Regions from separate parts of the Chryseobacterium sp. MYb328 genome, predicted to be linked through region 2. Evidence: riboswitches for the same ligand, from Rfam matches in the RefSeq annotation. Region 2 holds a riboswitch; the other holds the start of a gene.

Region 1 (9,288 bases), on a different contig from region 2:
TGGTGTAGTTCGAAAACCTCCTTAAAACTATTCATGATTCTGATTTTTATTCAAACAAAAATGAAGTCAATGGACTTGATGCTTCAGCATGATTCGCTATAGCTCCCAATCCTGATTCAAAGGCTCTTCTTCCGGCAATGACTCCTTCTTTAAAGGCCACAGCCATATTTAAAGGGTTTCGTGCTACTGCAATGGCTGTATTCACCAAAACAGCATCTGCTCCCATCTCCATTGCTTTTGCCGCATCAGACGGTGCTCCAATTCCTGCATCTACAACAACAGGAACATTGCTTTGGCTGATGATAATTTCTAAGAAATCCAATGTTCTCAATCCTTTATTCGTTCCAATAGGTGCTCCTAAAGGCATTACAACTGCTGTTCCTGCATCTTCAAGACGTTTGCATAAAACCGGATCAGCATGGATGTAAGGCATCACGACAAATCCTAATTTTGCCAGTTCTTCTGTTGCATATAGTGTTTCAATAGGGTCTGGTAATAAATATTTCGGATCAGGATGAATTTCAAGCTTTACCCAGTTAGTTTCTAAAGCTTCTCTGGCTAACTGTGCTGCTAAAACCGCTTCTTTTGCTGTTCTGGCTCCTGAAGTATTGGGCAAAAGATGAACATTTGTGCTTTTTAAGGAATCTAATAGGTCATCTCCTGTCGACTGTGCATCAATTCTCTTTAAAGCCATCGTTACCATATTGGATTCTGAAGCTACCACAGAGGCTGCCATATCTTCAAGGCTTCCGAACTTTCCTGTTCCTAAAAACAATCTGGATTCAAAGGTTCTGCCTGCAATTATTAATTTTTGATTATGCATAGGTAATTATTTATTTTTTTTCGACGTTATTGCCTGAGCCTTGTCAAGGTTTAAAACCTTGACAAGGCTTTTAACTCATTAATAATGGCTGGCTGGTTGGTAATCTGTCCAGAAACTGCTACTCCATAAATTCCAATCCTTTGTAAAGACTGAATATCTTCAGGACCAACTCCTCCAATCGCAAATATTTTTGGAATAGCAACCGACTTTTCATTAAGCTGATTTACAATTTCCTGATAGCCTTCAAATCCAAGAACAGGGCTGAGTTTTTCTTTTGTAAAAGTGAATCTTAATGGTCCCAAACCAATATAATCACACGATTCCTTCATTCTTTGAAGAACATCTGAAATCGTATTGGCTGTTCCACCGATGATCTTATTTTCACCTAAAATACTTCTTGCTTCTTCAATGGAACCATCACTTAATCCTAAGTGAACTCCATCAGCATCTATTGTTTTTGCCAATTGAACATGATCATTAATAATACACATTGACTGATATTCTGAGCAAAGCTGTTTTGAAGTTTCACAAAGATTTATTAATTCATTTTCAGGGGCATTTTTCCAACGGATCTGCACCCATTTTATCCCATTATCCAAGGCTTTACGGATATTCAGCTCTTGTTCATTTTTTGTATTTCCTTGTGAGATGTATTGTAATTTTTCCATATTGACTAGGAATGTATTCCCAATAGAAAGAGGGATTACTTTTAAAAAAATTTCTATATCTAATTTCTCATTTCTACAGACTGTTTCTTTTTGTAAATTCTCTTTATAAAATCACAAAAGAATGTTCTTTCTGCATTTTTTAAAAACATGTAAAGGTTCATTACTCTCCCAAATAGCTCCTAACAAAGCCACACCATCTACTCCAAGATCAAAAACTTCCTGAATATGACTGGAATCAATTCCACCTAAGGCAATCAGTTTTACATGTGGATTATTCCTTTGAATCAAACTTTCAATTACTGTTGAATCAACTCCATACCCTTTTTTGGAAATACTTGGAAAGAATGGGCTTATGAAAGCATATTCCCATTCTTTTTCTAAAGCATTATAAGTGGTAATCTCATGAACAGAGGTTGAAATTGTATTGCCATTCATCAAAGATTTATACTTCCCTTCCTTTCGAACTTCTTCTCTAAAGTGAAGTCTGGAAATCCCGTAATCTTTTCCAAGGTCATAATGACTGTGGAGTACCAGCCTAGGATAGAATGAAGCATCAATACTATTGATAAATTCAGTCATTTTTTCCCGGCTGATCCATGGTTTTCTGATATGAAGGAAATCCAGTCCATCATGAAACATCTGATTGATGATTTCTGACTCGTTAGGAACTATGATTTCAGGAGTGATGACGAGAATCATATATAAATTTCCTTTCCGTTTTCAATAAACTCCTGCGATTTGTCAAACATTCCTTTCTCTGCAGACTCACGGATTTCCTGAGTAATTTTCATAGAGCAGAATTTCGGCCCGCACATAGAACAGAAATGGGCAATTTTGGCTCCATCAGCAGGAAGTGTTTCGTCATGGTAAGCTCTGGCGGTATCCGGATCTAATGAAAGATTGAACTGGTCTTCCCATCTAAATTCAAATCTCGCTTTACTTAATGCATTATCCCTGTATTGCGATCCCGGATGTCCTTTTGCTAAATCGGCAGCATGAGCTGCCAGCTTATAGGTAATTACCCCCACTTTTACATCGTCTTTATTTGGAAGACCTAAATGTTCTTTTGGTGTTACATAACAAAGCATTGCACATCCGAACCATCCGATCATTGCGGCCCCAATTCCTGAAGTAATATGGTCATAACCCGGTGCAATATCTGTAGTTAAGGGCCCTAAGGTATAGAAAGGTGCTTCGTCACATACTTCCAATTGCTTTTTCATATTTTCTTTGATCATATGCATCGGAACGTGTCCCGGCCCTTCAATCATCACCTGTACATTGTGCCTCCAAGCAATTTTAGTCAGTTCACCTAAGGTTTCCAGTTCTGCAAACTGAGCCGCATCATTGGCATCAGCAATAGAACCCGGACGTAAACCATCTCCTAAAGAGAAAGCCACATCATACTTCTTCATGATCTCGCAAATCTCATCAAAATGAGTATATAAAAAGTTTTCTTTATGATGATAAAGACACCATTTAGCCATAATAGACCCTCCTCTGGAAACAATTCCTGTTACTCTGTTTGCTGTAAGGTGAATATATCTCAATAAAACGCCAGCATGAATGGTAAAGTAAGAGACTCCTTGTTCGGCCTGCTCAATCAAGGTATCTTTAAAAACTTCCCATGTTAAATCTTCCGGTACTCCTTTTACCTTTTCAAGCGCTTGATAAATCGGAACGGTACCAATAGGAACCGGGCTATTTCTGATGATCCATTCTCTGGTTTCATGAATATTTTTTCCCGTAGAAAGATCCATAATGGTATCTGCACCCCATCGACAAGCCCAAACAGCTTTCTCCACTTCTTCATCAATACTTGATGAAACTGCACTGTTTCCTATATTGGCATTGATTTTTACCAAAAAGTTTCGCCCTATAATCATGGGCTCACTTTCCGGGTGATTGATATTATTCGGGATAATCGCTCTTCCGGCAGCAATTTCATCTCTTACAAACTCCGGGGTAATTTTGCTTTTGGGAGTATTGGCACCAAAACTGTTTCCAATATGCTGGCAAGCCATTTCTTTAGGGACCGTTTCAAGCTGTTCTATCCTTTGATTTTCTCTGATTGCCACATATTCCATTTCAGGAGTAATGATTCCCTGTTTTGCATAATAAAGCTGGGTAAGTTCCTTTCCTTCCTGTGCTACTTTAGGTTTGTGATCGTAGGAAAAACGCAATTCATCAAGTTTAGGATCTGCCAGACGGGCTTTCCCATATTCTGACGTAATTCCTTCCAGAACATTGACATCTTCTCTATCCAGAATCCATTGCTCTCTGATTCTTGGAAGCCCTTTCTGAATATCAATGGATGCATTTTCATCCGTGTAAGGACCGGAAGTATCATAAATGGTTACCGGAGCATTTTCTTCAAAATTTCCGTTGTTAAGCTTTGTAGGGCTAAGCTGTATTTCACGCATTGCTACGCTGATAGGATGAATTTTTCCTTCAACATACATTTTCTTTGAGTTCGGAAATGGCGAACATGTAATGGAGTGAGCCATAAATATTGGTATTAAATATGAGAATTATCCGCCCTGAGTGGCAGTAATGATTAAAATTGAATCCAGATTGTTAAGGAAAGTTTCCGCCCAGGCAGACAGCGGAATAATGCGATTGTTGAGTGCTACGGCAATACCTTTCTTTTTTCCGGGTAATTCCATAGCCAGTAATGCTTCCAGATTTTCGGGAAGTACATTAAATGTTTTTCGGGTGTGGTTGATTATAAGTTCCATTCCTAATTATTTAAATATACTTTAGGAATGGCCATTATTGTACAATAGAATGTACAGCAAAAGTCACCTACTTTTCCCTACGCTGGTATGATCCAGATCAGGTTCAAAGGGTAAAGTCTCAGTCTGTAAAAACAGACACCCCTAAAGTATGGGACGAAGTTAGTTATTTTTTAAGAATAGGCAAAATCAAATTTTACAGGAACAAAAAAGGCTGGAACCCTTAAGGTTTCCAGCCATGGATATTTGAAATGAAAAATAAATAATTTACTGTTTTATGACTTTAGTCTGCTTTTGCATTCCATCTTTCATATTCAGATTAAGAATGTATACCCCTGATTTCAGATCTCCTAAGTGGATTTCTTTAGTTAAGTTATCAATTGTTTTTATGATTCTTCCTGACACATCCAGCACCTGAAGCGATTTTGCCTTCTCGATATCGGAAATGATAATGGTCTCTTTAAAGGGATTCGGATAAACCTTCATCTGATCTCTTTGCTCCACTTCCGATGTTCCCAGGCAATTTACCGTTGCAGTAACCATAGTTCTTTCACTTTCACATTTATTGCTTACCTCCCAATCATAAAAATAATAATAGGATGAACTTGTTGAATTTCCCGTAAGATTTCCTCCCGTAATAGAAACTATTCCAGGAACTGTAAATGGATACGTTCCCCAGGTTGAACCCGATTCTCTTACCAAACCTGTAACCTCCCCTGATCTGGTTAGCATCATCAGCTTATAATTACTCCCCGGTCCTACTACAAAGTTTAGCGGAACGTAGGTCTTTACAAATGGTGCAGAAGTCCCCGTAAGGTTAACGGTAATGGTCTGCAATGTTACAGCAGGAGAAACACTTCCGTCCTGTAAAGCGATTTCGACTGTTCCACTTCCTGTTCCCATCGGATACACATATACTCCTTTGATGGTCATCGTAGAATAAACATCAAAAAACAAACCGGCAATTAAAGTATATCCTGAGGCAGATGTGGCATCAGAAAATCCCGTTACCGCTGTTTCTCCTGTTGAAGAGGTCGCATAATAAGACGTTGTATTACTAAGTACAGGAGTTGTAAAAGTATTTCCTGTACCTACAACATTTCCTCCTGTAGCCGCATCATACCAGGTAATAACAGCCCCTGAATCTGTGGTAGCAGATAATGTAGCTGTAGTATTGGGACAAAGTGTTGCCCCGGTAGTAAGAATTGTTGGCGGTAAACATAAAGTCGCAGCCCGTACAGGCTGAAAAGACCATACACTGGTATTTCCACTGCCACAATTTGATCTGATCCATATATAATAAACAGTACCAGGAGACAATGATGACAATATAGTGGAAGTTCCTGAAAAATTAGAAATAGTTGGAGGAGTAGAAGCCGTTGGAGCAGTATTGGAATTACTATAATAGATATCATATCCTGCAGGAGATGATGGAGAAGCCATCCATGATAGTGCTACACTATTATGAGTAGCGGCTCCTGCGGCTAACCCTGATGGAATATAACATATTGGAGGAGTCCAGGTATAGGTTAACCCGGCAGCCGGCATTCCCGGAACAGAATTATTAACATTAAAGGCCTGTGAACTGTTGTTTGCTGTTCCTGCTGTAGAATTTACAAACTCCAATGTTGTTGCGTTCAGGCGGTTATTAAAATCAATAATTGAAGCTCCTCTTAGTCCTATCTGAGCTGTTCCTGTAACATTTGTACTTCCAGCCAGGTAAGACCCGCTATTGTATACCATCTGAACTACATTAGAAGTTTCTTTTAAACGAGCCTGAAATCCAAAAGTATAAGCTGCAGTAGCAGAAATAGAACTATTAGGCCTGAAATCCTTCCATTGGATAACTATTTCTCTGTTGGGAGCTGATCCTGTTGTTATCCAGCTGATATCTCCGGTAACCCCATTAACATCAAACACACTGCTCAGGTCTCTTCCAAAAACAGAAATCACCCCATCATAGGCTGCTGCTGTAGACAAAGGTGAAGTATTAGTTGCAGAAGGAGCTGTAGTCCCAAATGTAATAAAACCATTCGTTGACACATTCAGAGAACTATATGAAGTTCCGTTAAATATAAAGTTAAATGGCAATGTTACAGGATATACATTACTGTTAAGGTTAGTTGTAGAAGTATTATCTGTAGCTGCCTCCAGGATGGTTCCTGTTATCGGGGTATAAGTACCCGTCTCCTGTGCAAAACTATAGGCACTTACCTGTGCAAAAGCGGAAGAAGAGCCTACCAGCAGAGCAAGACTGAAAGCAGCTTTCAAATACTTCTTGTAAATTTTGTAAAAATACATCATAGCTAGTTAATTTTGTTTCCTAGCTAAGATAATGTTTTTTGATAATAATCTGTTAAAATTTAAATATTAATGAATAATAAACACAAAAACAAAGCAATCACAATAAATAAAACATAAATAGTTTAAATAATAAAAGACCGACTTAATTAAGTCGGTCTTCATATATTTTAAAAATAAGCATTTTAATAAAATAGCTTTATCGTTCCATCAGCATTGTATTGGTTAAACCAAGATGATTCATCTTGAGAAACTAATTTATTGTCGATATATTTCAAAGTAACAATCTTTTGATAGTTATTTTTAGATAATGATGAATGAATATATTCATCAAAAATATATAGCTTTTTTAATGGGTTTGGAGCTTTATCATAGTTACTAAACTGTACTTCCTGTTGTATATAAATGTCAACATTATTCTGCATAGTTACAGTTTTTACACTTTTCAAATTTCCATCACTGTAGTAAGTAAACCTATTTACATTTTTATTGGGATAATTATACTTAGGAAATTCCGTCACTATAGCCACAAGTTTATCCAACTGGTATTGATAAATTAATTCTCTCTCTACAATATTCTCATCAAGAAATACCACACATTTCTTTATTTTTCCTTTACTATCAAGTTCAAATACTTTTTTTTGCAGTGGTACAAATCCAGTTCCTGGCCCCGAGCTATGGTTAGAAGTAGTAATGAAATTACCATTATAAGTAACCTGTGTGTAAACTTTATTTGAAATAAAATAGCGATCAAATCCACCTTCAGTAATTCGCATTTTCATCCCATTTTTTTTGATTACCCTATTCTGAGCATCATATTCAAAATAATAATTAGGATCACTTAACTCTGTAGTGGCGTATGAAAAAGGAAAATACGATGACAGCTTCGTTATATTGCCCAGCTCTTGCTCTTTTTCTGTTTCAATTTCATCATTACTACTGGAGCAAGATGTAAAAGCCAGCAAGATCGTGGCTAGAAAAAATAATTTAAGCTTCATTGGTTATTGTTTTTTATTCTTCACAAGCCCTCCAAATAGCATCATTCTGCGGAACAGTAGCTATAATTTCAATTTTTTCTTTGGTGACAGGGTGAATAAACTCCAGTTTTCTGGCATGAAGGTTAATTCCACCATCCGGATTGGAACGTGGGGCACCATATTTTAAGTCTCCTTTAATCGGAACTCCTGTTTTCGATAACTGTGCTCTGATCTGATGATGCCTTCCTGTTTCAAGATCTATTTCAAGAAGAAGATAATTATCCAATGTCTTAATAACATGATAAGTCAAAATAGCTTCCTTGGCTCCTTCTGTAGCCTTTGGAAAAACAATTGCCTTGTTATTCTTTTCGTTCTTTTTTAAATAATGAACCAGCCGCTGGCTTTGTGGGATCATTTCTTTGGCTACTACTGCCCAATACGTTTTTTTAACCTCACGATTCTTTACCATCTGAGTAAGACGGGAAAGTGCTTTCGAGGTTTTAGCATAAATGACCAAGCCAGAAGTAGGACGGTCTATACGATGAACCAAGCCGAGAAAAACATTTCCCGGCTTAGTATCTCTTACTTTGATAAAATTCTTTATAGATTCTAATAGTGACTCATCACCGGTCTTATCACCCTGTACAAGCTGACCGACTTTTTTATTGATCACCAGAAGATGGTTATCTTCATATACAATCTGTTCCTTCATTCAGCCTATCTGTTTCTGTTTCTATTTGTCATTGAAAGAACAATTCCTGCCAAAAGACCAATCGTTTTAAGCATTGCCAGGTTTGAACTGTCTGGTAAAAACGCTCCAATTACACAAACTCCCGCTGCCGCATACATGGCATACATAAAGTTTTTATTGGTAAGTAAAGGTGCCTGAATAAAGAAACTGGCTCCTATCAGAACATAAAACACCTTTCTGGAAAGCAAATGATTGATCTCAGGAGAAAATAAGTTAAACCAGCCAATAGCCAGGCATACCAATGCTGCAATAGATAAAATTCCCTGAATAGATTGTTGTTGATTTTGCATGAATTAATTTTAATAACTTTCGTTTTGGTTGGGGAAATCTACACTTTTTACATCTTTTACATATTGAGATACTGCTCCTGTAATTTCGGTGTAAAGATCAAGATACCTTCTTAAGAACTTCGGACTGAAACCTTTATTCATTCCCACCATATCATGATATACTAAGACCTGACCGTCACAGTCTGCTCCAGCACCAATTCCAATTGTAGGGATAGAAATACTTTCAGTTACTCTTTTAGCAAGTTCTGCAGGAATTTTTTCCAATACAACAGAAAAACATCCTAATTCCTCTAAAAGCTGGGCATCAGCAATCAGTTTCTCAGCTTCAGCCTCTTCTTTTGCTCTTACTTTATAAGTTCCGAATTTGTAAATAGACTGTGGAGTCAACCCCAAGTGTCCCATTACCGGAATTCCGGCGTTGATAATTTTTTTAATAGATTTTGAGATCTCTTTCCCTCCTTCAATTTTTACGGCATGAGCACCTCCTTCTTTCATCATTCTTACTGCTGACTCCAATGCTTTCTCAGGATTACTCTGATAAGTTCCGAATGGCAAATCTGCTACTACCAAAGCCCTGTCCGTACCTCTCACTACACTTTGAGCATGGTAAATCATTTGGTCTAATGTAATAGGTAATGTAGTTTCAAAACCTGCCATTACATTGGCTGCAGAGTCTCCAATCAAAATAGCGTCTACACCACCTGCATCCACCATTTTTGCTGTGGTGAAATCATAAGCAGTAA
Region 2 (9,288 bases):
TTCTCTTACTGATGCCAGCGGAAGAATGGTATCTTATCTTCTGAATACAACAGATTCAGGATATACTGTACAGCTCCATCATTTATCTGCCGGAGTTTATTTTTTAAAGTATAAAACAGGAGAAAAAGAATTCACTAAAAAAATTATTAAAAAATAACCTTATTTTTGCTTCATGCAGAATTTAAGAACAGTAACTGTAATGCGTTACATTCTGCCATTAAGAGAGGGAGGTTCACTTCCTGCTCTGGCAGAAGCTGATGATGATTTTAAATATGTCTTAAAATTCCGTGGCGCCGGTCATGGAGTTAAAATGCTCATCTCCGAATTTATAGGAGGAAGGATTACAGAGGCTTTAGGATTAAAGATTCCTGAGCTGGTTTTTGTAAATCTTGATGCAGACTTCGGCAGGACGGAAGCTGATGAAGAGATACAGGATCTGCTCAAGTTTTCTGAGGGGCTTAATCTCGGTTTACATTATCTCTCCGGCTCTATCACCTATGATCCCGGAGTAAGTGTTGACCCGCTTCTGGCCTCAAAAATCGTTTGGCTGGATGCATTTATTACCAATATCGACCGTACCTATAAGAACGCAAATATGCTGATGTGGCATAAGGAACTCTGGATCATTGATAACGGAGCTTCGTTCTATTTCCACCATTCATGGCAGAATTTTGACGCGGCAGCAAAGACTCCGTTCAAATATGTGAAAGACCATGTTCTTCTTACCAAGGCCAAAATGCTGGATGAAGCGGATCAGTTTGCACATGAGGTACTGAATGAAATACTTTTCAGGGATATTGTCAATGCTATTCCTGAGGACTGGCTACATTGGAATGATGCCGATGAAACTCCTGATGAGATCCGTGAAATTTATTTTCAGTTCATGAAAACCCGACTGGAAAATTCTCAAATCTTTTTAAACGAAGCTAAAAATGCAAGAGGATAAAATATATGAATACGCGGTAATACGCTTGGTACCAAAGGTTGAAAGAGAAGAGTTTTTCAATATCGGACTTGTGATGTTTTCTAAAAAGGAAAAATTCATACGGGTAGAATTCTATTTATGTCCTGATAAATTCAAGCTAATGCACAGCAAACTGGATTATGATGATGTCATCCAAAACCTTGAAAGTTTTCAGAAAATAGCTAATGGCGATAAAGAGGGCGGACCTATTGCTCTGTTTGATATTCCTGAACGTTTCCGATGGCTGACTGCTGTAAGAAGTGCTGTTGTACAAACTTCAAGACCTCATCCGGGGAAATCTAAAGACTTAAATACTACTTTTGGTAAACTTTTTGAGGAGTTAGTAAAATAACATACTTCTTAAAAAAGTTCTTATGAAATCATCTATAAACAACATATCAATCAACAGGTTTTTTACAAACCTGTTTTTTGTTTTATTTTTAAGCTTTTCCAGTTCATTTTTTTCACAATCTTTTTCACAAGGACCGCCTCCTAAAACTCCTCGTGTAAAAAGTATCCTACTTCCGGAAATCACAGCGCTTACCGAAAATATTGTATACAAAACCAATAAAAAAGGAAATCCCATTGCATTGGATCTTTATATGCCGAAAAATATTTCTGCTGAAAAAATCCCCGTATTAATCTATGTACATGGTGGTGGCTGGATAGAAGGTGATAAAGTGATTCATGCAGATGATTATGTGGAAACAACCATAAAAAAACTCACCCCAAAGCAATATGCCATTATCAGCATCAATTACACACTTCTTAACGACAATACCCATTTCCCACTCCCTTTGGAAGACACTAAAGATGCCGTAAGATGGGTTAGAAAAAATGCGGAGAAGTATAATTTTGACACTAATAATATTGGTCTTTTCGGAGCTTCTGCCGGAGCACATCTTTCACTGTTGGCAGCCTATACGCCCGACAATACTTTTATTGGAAGTCAGGAACTTTCTTGTTATTCTCCAAAAGTAAATTATGTGATTGATCATTATGGTCCCGCAGATCTGAATAAGCTTTTCCATACCGGGCTGGGTACAATTCCTGTTTCTATGATAAAAATGATGTCCAAAAAGATTGTTAGTCTGCAGCAGGGACTCGTAAAAGGAATTTCCGGCTATGATCTGAATAAAGACCAGCAAAGAGCTATAGATTATTTAAAAACAGTTTCTCCTGTTAATTATGCTTCAGAAGGTGTTCCTACTTTAATTGTACAGGGAAATAAAGATAAAGTGGTTCCTTTAAGCCAGGCCAAAAAACTACACAGGAAATTAAAAAGAGAAAAAATACAGACTTCTTTACTTATTATTGAAAACGGGGTTCATAGCTTTTCAACCACAGATAAAGAGACTCTGGATAAAATGACCCATCAGATGGTTGATTTTATTATCTCCCAAAAGAAATAATATACATCTTCTAAGATAAAACATACACAAACACCTGTAAATAAAATATTTAAATTAATACCAAACAACAAATATGCTAGATTGATATACATATTCATATTTTTTACCTGAAAATAATTACCTTGGCTATTGTTTACATTATTTACAATAAAACAATATTCTAATTATTTATTCATTAAAAAAAATAAGAAATATGGATTCTTTAAACAATATCAATGCGCTTACCCTCATATTTGTTTCTGTTCTTATTTTCGCGATAGCTTACCGCTTTTATGGTATTTTTATCGCCAATAAAGTTCTTAGACTTAATGATGAAAATATGACTCCCGCTGTAGAATTTGCAGATGGTAAAGATTATGTAGCAACGAATAAAAATGTACTCTTTGGGCATCATTTTGCTGCTATCGCAGCAGCCGGACCACTAGTAGGACCTGTTCTCGCTGCACAGTTCGGATATCTTCCCGGCGCACTATGGATCTTAATAGGCTGCGTACTGGGAGGTGGAGTTCATGATATGGTTGTCCTCTTTGCCTCCGTGAGGCATAAAGGCCAAAGCCTTGCGACTATTGCTTCAAAAGAAATTGGAAAAGCAACAGGAACAGTAGCAGGTTTTGCGATCCTCTTTATCCTGGTTCTTACACTGGCAGGTTTATCTTTGGCATGCATCAATGCAATGCATGAAGCTTCGTGGTCTCTTTTTACCGTAGTGATTACCATGCCTATTGCCATCATTATGGGATTGATCATGCGCTATAAAAAAAACAGTGTTCTGTTTGCAAGTATCTTAGGAGGTATTCTATTGATTGCCGGAATTATCGGAGGTCATGGACTGATGCAGAATCCAACCATGAATAATTTATTTTCATGGAATATTAAAACAATTTCCATTGCCATTCCGTTGTATGGTTTTATTGCTTCCGTATTACCGGTATGGCTTCTTTTAGTTCCAAGGGATTACCTTTCCACTTATTTAAAAATAGGAACTATTATTATGCTGGCTATCGGGGTAATTGTTATACATCCTACGGTGCAGATGCCTGCTATCACAGCTTTTGTAAACGGTGGAGGCCCCATTATAGGAGGCCCGGTACTTCCTTTTATTTTTATTGTTATTGCCTGTGGAGCAATTTCCGGATTCCATGCTGTAATTGCTACGGGGACCACGCCCAAAATGCTGAATAAAGAAAGAGAAATTCTTTTCGTAGGCTACGGAGCTATGCTTGTAGAAGGTTTTGTAGCATTAATGGCCCTTATTGCCGCCTGTACATTAATGCCTGGGGATTATTTTGCCATCAATACCCCAAAAGAGGCTTATGATTCATTCCTTGCCACTCATCCTTCTCTACACGGTGTAGATATTGATTACTATTCACAGAAAATTGGAATTGACCTCTATGGCAGAACAGGAGGTGCCGTATCCCTTGCCGTTGGGATGGCTCATATCTTCAATAAAATCCCATATATGGATCAGCTGACTGCTTATTGGTATAATTTTGCGATTATGTTTGAGGCTGTTTTTATCCTTACTGCTATTGATGCAGGAACAAGGGTGGGCCGTTTCTTTTTGCAGGAAATGCTGGGATCTGTAGTTCCAAAATTTAATGATAAAAACTGGATTCCCGGAATCATCATCAGCAGTCTTCTTTTCACTTTTGCCTGGGGATATCTGGTGTATACAGGGAATGTAAACAGTATCTGGCCGTTATTCGGAATCAGTAATCAGTTATTGGCGGCCTGTGGACTTATTGTCTGTACAACGATGCTGATAAGAATGAACAGGGGAAAGTATGCATTGTGTTCAGCTATTCCCGGCGTGTTTATGGCCATCATTACATTCTGGGCCGGTTATATTCAGGTAACCTCTATTTATATTCCCAAAGGGCAGTATTTACTTGCCGCATTGGCAGCAACAGCAATGGTTCTTATGCTGATTGTATTTATAGGTGCTTTCAGAAAGTGGTATCAGTTACTGCAAATTAACAAAACAGAGATTGATCATTATGGAGAACCGGTGAAAGAACTGGTAGAGAGATAATAGGCTTTCTACAAAATCCATTAAAGGTTTTTGCTTCCTCTGATAATTTTTATACATTTGTTTTGCTTTAGGGGTATTCTGAAAAGAATTGAGAGAGTCCCTTTGAACCTGATACGGCTTACACCGACGTAGGGAAAAGCAAAATGACATGATTTCTTGATGTCTTTTGTTCCGGATTTTTTCCTAAAGCTATTTTTATTCTTAATCATAACAATGGAAAAAAATCTTTGGGAACAAGTTCAACTTGTACGACAAAAGTCTCCTCTTGTTCATAATATAACCAACTATGTAGTGATGAACAATACGGCCAATGCTCTTTTGGCTGCAGGAGCTTCTCCGATTATGGCACACGCCCACTCTGAAATCAAAGACATGATCAATATAGCCCATTCGGTGGTTATTAATATTGGCACCCTTGATGAATACTGGGCTGAATCTATGCTTATAGCTGCTGAAACTGCTGATACCCTCCATAAACCATGGGTATTGGATCCGGTAGGTGCAGGAGCGACTTCTTTTCGTGATCAGATATTGCATCAGCTGTTACAATTCCATCCTACAGTGATCAGAGGTAATGCTTCTGAGATTATTGCACTCGCTAAAACCAATACAACAGCAACCAAAGGTGTAGACAGCACCGCAGCAAGTAATGATGCTGTTGAAGCCGCCCAAATCCTGGTTAATCAATACAACACTATTGTATGTATTTCGGGTGAAACGGATATTATCCTGAGCCGAGATCAATCTATACAGATCAAAAACGGACATGCTCTCATGACCAAAGTAACGGGTCTGGGATGTTCTGCAACAGCTTTAATCGGCGCATTCATAGGTATTGCGGAAGATAAAGTATCAGGTACCGCCGCTGCAATGTCGTTATTGGGAATAGCAGGCGAACTGGCTGTTTGTGAAAGCAAAGGTCCGGGCAGTCTTCAAGTCAACTTGATAGATAAGCTATACAACATTACCGAAAAGGAATTTACCAACCATTTAGAAATTGAAATATCATGAGTATCAATACTTTTCCTTACTCATTATACCTTGTGATTTCTGAAGCAGATTGTATGGGGAAAAATTTTCTGAAAGTCGCAGAACAGGCAATCTTAGGGGGTGTGGATATGATACAGCTTCGTGAAAAAAATGACAGCACTGAAGTCTTCCTTCAAAAAGCTCTGCAGCTTATTGAAATTACAGATAAATATGGTGTTCCTCTTATCATCAACGATAATATCACCGTTACTGAAAAAGTAAATTCAGCTGGAATACATGTTGGCAACAGTGATGCAACTCCTCAGGATCTAAGACAACGACCTTTGATCAACAATAAAATAATTGGATATTCTATAGAACATCTGGCTCAGCTTGACAATGAACAAACTGCTGCAGCCGACTATCTGGGAATAAGTCCTGTTTTTAAAACAAAAACCAAAACAGATACTGTTATAGAATGGGGACTGGAAGGCATTACTCAAATCAGACAGATTACGAAAAAACCTTTGGTCGCAATAGGAAATATTCATCTTGAAAACGCTAGAGCTGTCATCAGCGCCGGAGCAGATTGTCTTGCCGTAGTTTCTGCAATATGCAGTGCTGCTGATCCCCAAAAAGCAGCGTATGAATTAAAAAATGAAATTGTAAAATGAAAAAATACAAATACCCTTCAGTATTAACTATTGCAGGTTTCGATGGAAGCGGCGGTGCCGGTATCCAGGCTGATATTAAAACAGCTTCTGCTTTAGGCTGCTTTTCAACATCAGTATTAACGGCCTTGCCTGTACAAAACACACAAGGAGTACGAAAAATATATCCTATTCCTGTAGAAGCAGTTGCCGATCAAATAAAAGCAATTCTGGACGACATTGTTCCTGATGCTATAAAAATTGGAATGGTTCATACGCCTCAACTCGTAGAGACCATTGTTTCCACATTGGCAACATACCCTAAAATACCTATTGTCTTTGACCCTGTAATGGTGGCCACCAGCGGGCATCGTTTAATTGAAGAAGAAACCATCACAGCACTCACAACATTACTTTTTCCCATTGCTGATGTGATCACTCCCAATATGGATGAGGCTTCCATTTTAGCAGATATGAAAGTAGAAACGCTGGAAGATTTATACACTGCCGGAAAAAAAATCAAAAAACTGGGATGTAAAACAATTCTCCTTAAAGGTGGTCATCAGGAAACCTCAACCATTACTTCCCTCTTCTATGATGAACACGAGAATTTTCATTCTTTTGAAACAATAAAATTTAATACCAATAATACCCACGGTTCAGGCTGTACACTATCATCTGCTATTGCCGCCTATATTGCTCAGGGTAAGTCCCTTTACGAGGCAGTTTCTCTGGGACAGCAATACATTTACCAAGCCATTGAAAACGGAATAGATGTACAAACAGGTCATGGAAACGGACCGTTGAACCACTTTTTTAATCCTCAAAAACTTATCAAAAATGAAATGGTCTGAACAAACTTGGAACGCAATAGAAAAACATTATCAATCTATCCTTGATATGCCTTTTATCAAAGAGCTATCTGATGGTACCCTACCACAAGATAAATTCCGTTTTTATATGGCTCAGGATTCTTTATATCTGGAACATTTTGGAAGAACGCTTTCCCTTATAGCAGCAAAGATTACTGATCTTCAGGATGTACTTACTTTTATACGTTTCGCTGAAAATGCCATTGTAGTAGAAAATGCTCTGCATGAATCTTACTTCAAAGATTTTGGTTTAAGTGACAAAGGGGTTTTAGAACCTGCCTGCCATCATTATATTCACTTTCTGAGAAGCACGGCAGCTCTGGAATCTGTGGAAATTGCAGTTGCTGCAGTTCTCCCTTGCTTCTGGATTTATCGTGAGGTTGGAAATTATATTTATGAGATTCAAAATACGGTGAACAACCCGTATGAAAAATGGATTGCTACGTATGCAGGAGAAGAATTTTCAGCAGCAGTGGATGAAGCTATTGCCATCTGCGATAAAATTGCTAAAAACAGTACCGAAGAAACCAAAAATAAAATGACAGAAGCCTTTATTACTGCATCAAGAATGGAATATCAATTCTGGGAAGCGGCTTATGATTTGAAGACCTGGAAGTAAGGAAGCTGGAGAATGGAAGTTATTGAAATCACTACTATTGCCTGGGGATTCTTTTACAGATGATTCATAATATTAGTAGTTACCATAATAAAAAACGGAACCCATTCCAGGTTCCGTTTTTTATACATTTCAATTTTGATTAAAAATTGAAATTAAGTCTTGTGAATACATACCGTCCATTCTGCCCAAACTGTGAAGTGGAACGTGAGTAAATAAACTGATCGTTGTTACTTGAAGCCGGCAGGTTTTTGGTAGGATAAATATCAAACAGGTTATTAACCCCTACAGTCAATCCTATATTTTTAGTAAACTGATAGGCCGCAGAAATATCAGTAATGATTTTATCTCCTATCGTCTGGTGTTCATTAAATCCAATAATTCCATCTCCGTTAGCATCAAGAACATCTGCTCCTGTCACTTTTCCAAAATACGTATTTCTAAGATAGAAACTTGCACCCTTCCATGTAAGCATATGAGAAAGACTTGCTTTCACTCTAGGAACAGCCTCTTCAAGATAAATTCTAGATTTTTCAGAGAAATAAACTTTTTCAAGAGCTGGAGATTTCAACAGCCCTGCTGAATGAATCTCTCCTACCTGCTTAGTCTGATTTAAATTGATCCCAAAACTATTATCCAGTTTTATACCTGAGAATCGTGCATTATGTGAAATAACGATATCCAGCCCTTTTGTTTCCGTATCAATAGCATTGGTGAAAAACTGAGCTGCATTAACGTTTAATTTATCAAACTCTATCTGAGCTTCACCAGGTACATCTTTTCTTAAAAACTGATCAGTAAGAATGATTCTGTTATCAATTTTAGTAAAATATCCGTCTGCTGTGAAGGTCAAATTCACAGATGGAATTTTATATGTAAATCCTAAACTGGCAGATTTTGAAGTTTCCTGCTTCAATTTTGGGATATTCAGCTGTGCTGCCAATTGAGAATCATTGCTGTATGTTCCCACTTCAAGAAGCTGACCTCCTGTAAACAATGTAGAAGTAACATTATAATAAATCTGGTGAATAGATGGAGCCCTGAATCCTGTAGATCCTGCAAATCTCACATTGAAATTAGGAGCAACCTTGATTCTTGATGCTAATTTATAGTTAAATGTAGATCCAAAATCTGAATAGTTTTCATACCTCGCCGCTGCATCCACCAATAACCAGTTCGTAAAGTTCAATTCTACATCGGCATAGGCTGCCAGTGATTGTCTGTTTTTGTTTACTGCATTTTCAGGTCTGAATCCACTGAATACTTGTGAACCTCCCGGAAGAGAAGCTCCAAAGAAATCTGTAGGTCGTTGGGTAGCATTGTTCCAAGGATTTCCCAAGACATCATAAGTGGTATAAGACGCTTCTTCACCAGCCGTCATTTTAAAGTTTTCAAAGCGGTGCTCCCCTCCAAATGCCACATTCAATCCTTCCAGGACATCATACTTTTTAGAGAAATCTAAATTGATCGTGTTTTGGGTAAATCTTAATCCCCCAGCATCAAATTCATTAGGAGAAGCAAATCTTAAAGAAGTATTCCCCGTATTTCTGATATTGTAGGTAAAAGAGTTCTGTCCGAAAGTATTACTGAAATCAATATTCCAACCTTCCCATTTTCCTTTAATACCTGCTGCTAGTGAGATATCCTGAATATCAGTTCCGATCTGTGGCAGATAACCATTAGGGTATAAACCTGTAAAAGTTCTGCTTTCTCTCGGTCTTCTGTAAAATCCTCCGGAAACACCATGTCTTAAACTATATCCACCAAAAG

The links. A riboswitch is a leader RNA that binds a small molecule or an ion and turns the genes downstream of it on or off. The one in region 2 is predicted to bind thiamine pyrophosphate.
Region 1: linked by a shared signal. The riboswitch ahead of thiS (sulfur carrier protein ThiS) and the one ahead of thiM (hydroxyethylthiazole kinase) in region 2 are both predicted to bind thiamine pyrophosphate.

The regions. Positions count from the first base shown of each region.
Region 1 covers NZ_JBBGZQ010000005.1:130,773-140,060, forward strand. Annotated here, with positions in the region: gene thiH (2-iminoacetate synthase ThiH) at 1-35, opposite strand, end outside; gene WH267_RS07575 (thiazole synthase) at 47-823, opposite strand; gene WH267_RS07580 (thiamine phosphate synthase) at 874-1,491, opposite strand; gene WH267_RS07585 (thiamine phosphate synthase) at 1,603-2,190, opposite strand; gene thiC (phosphomethylpyrimidine synthase ThiC) at 2,187-3,998, opposite strand; gene thiS (sulfur carrier protein ThiS) at 4,023-4,229, opposite strand; TPP riboswitch at 4,287-4,382, opposite strand; gene WH267_RS07600 (Ig-like domain-containing protein) at 4,494-6,530, opposite strand; gene WH267_RS07605 (hypothetical protein) at 6,713-7,525, opposite strand; gene WH267_RS07610 (RluA family pseudouridine synthase) at 7,539-8,216, opposite strand; gene WH267_RS07615 (hypothetical protein) at 8,222-8,545, opposite strand; gene panB (3-methyl-2-oxobutanoate hydroxymethyltransferase) at 8,555-9,288, opposite strand, start outside.
Region 2 covers NZ_JBBGZQ010000001.1:35,670-44,957, forward strand. Annotated here, with positions in the region: gene WH267_RS00190 (PKD domain-containing protein) at 1-157, shown strand, start outside; gene WH267_RS00195 (HipA family kinase) at 173-946, shown strand; gene WH267_RS00200 (DUF3037 domain-containing protein) at 933-1,316, shown strand; gene WH267_RS00205 (alpha/beta hydrolase) at 1,339-2,376, shown strand; gene WH267_RS00210 (carbon starvation CstA family protein) at 2,570-4,411, shown strand; TPP riboswitch at 4,471-4,563, shown strand; gene thiM (hydroxyethylthiazole kinase) at 4,625-5,422, shown strand; gene thiE (thiamine phosphate synthase) at 5,419-6,054, shown strand; gene thiD (bifunctional hydroxymethylpyrimidine kinase/phosphomethylpyrimidine kinase) at 6,051-6,884, shown strand; gene tenA (thiaminase II) at 6,871-7,521, shown strand; gene WH267_RS00235 (TonB-dependent receptor plug domain-containing protein) at 7,661-9,288, opposite strand, start outside.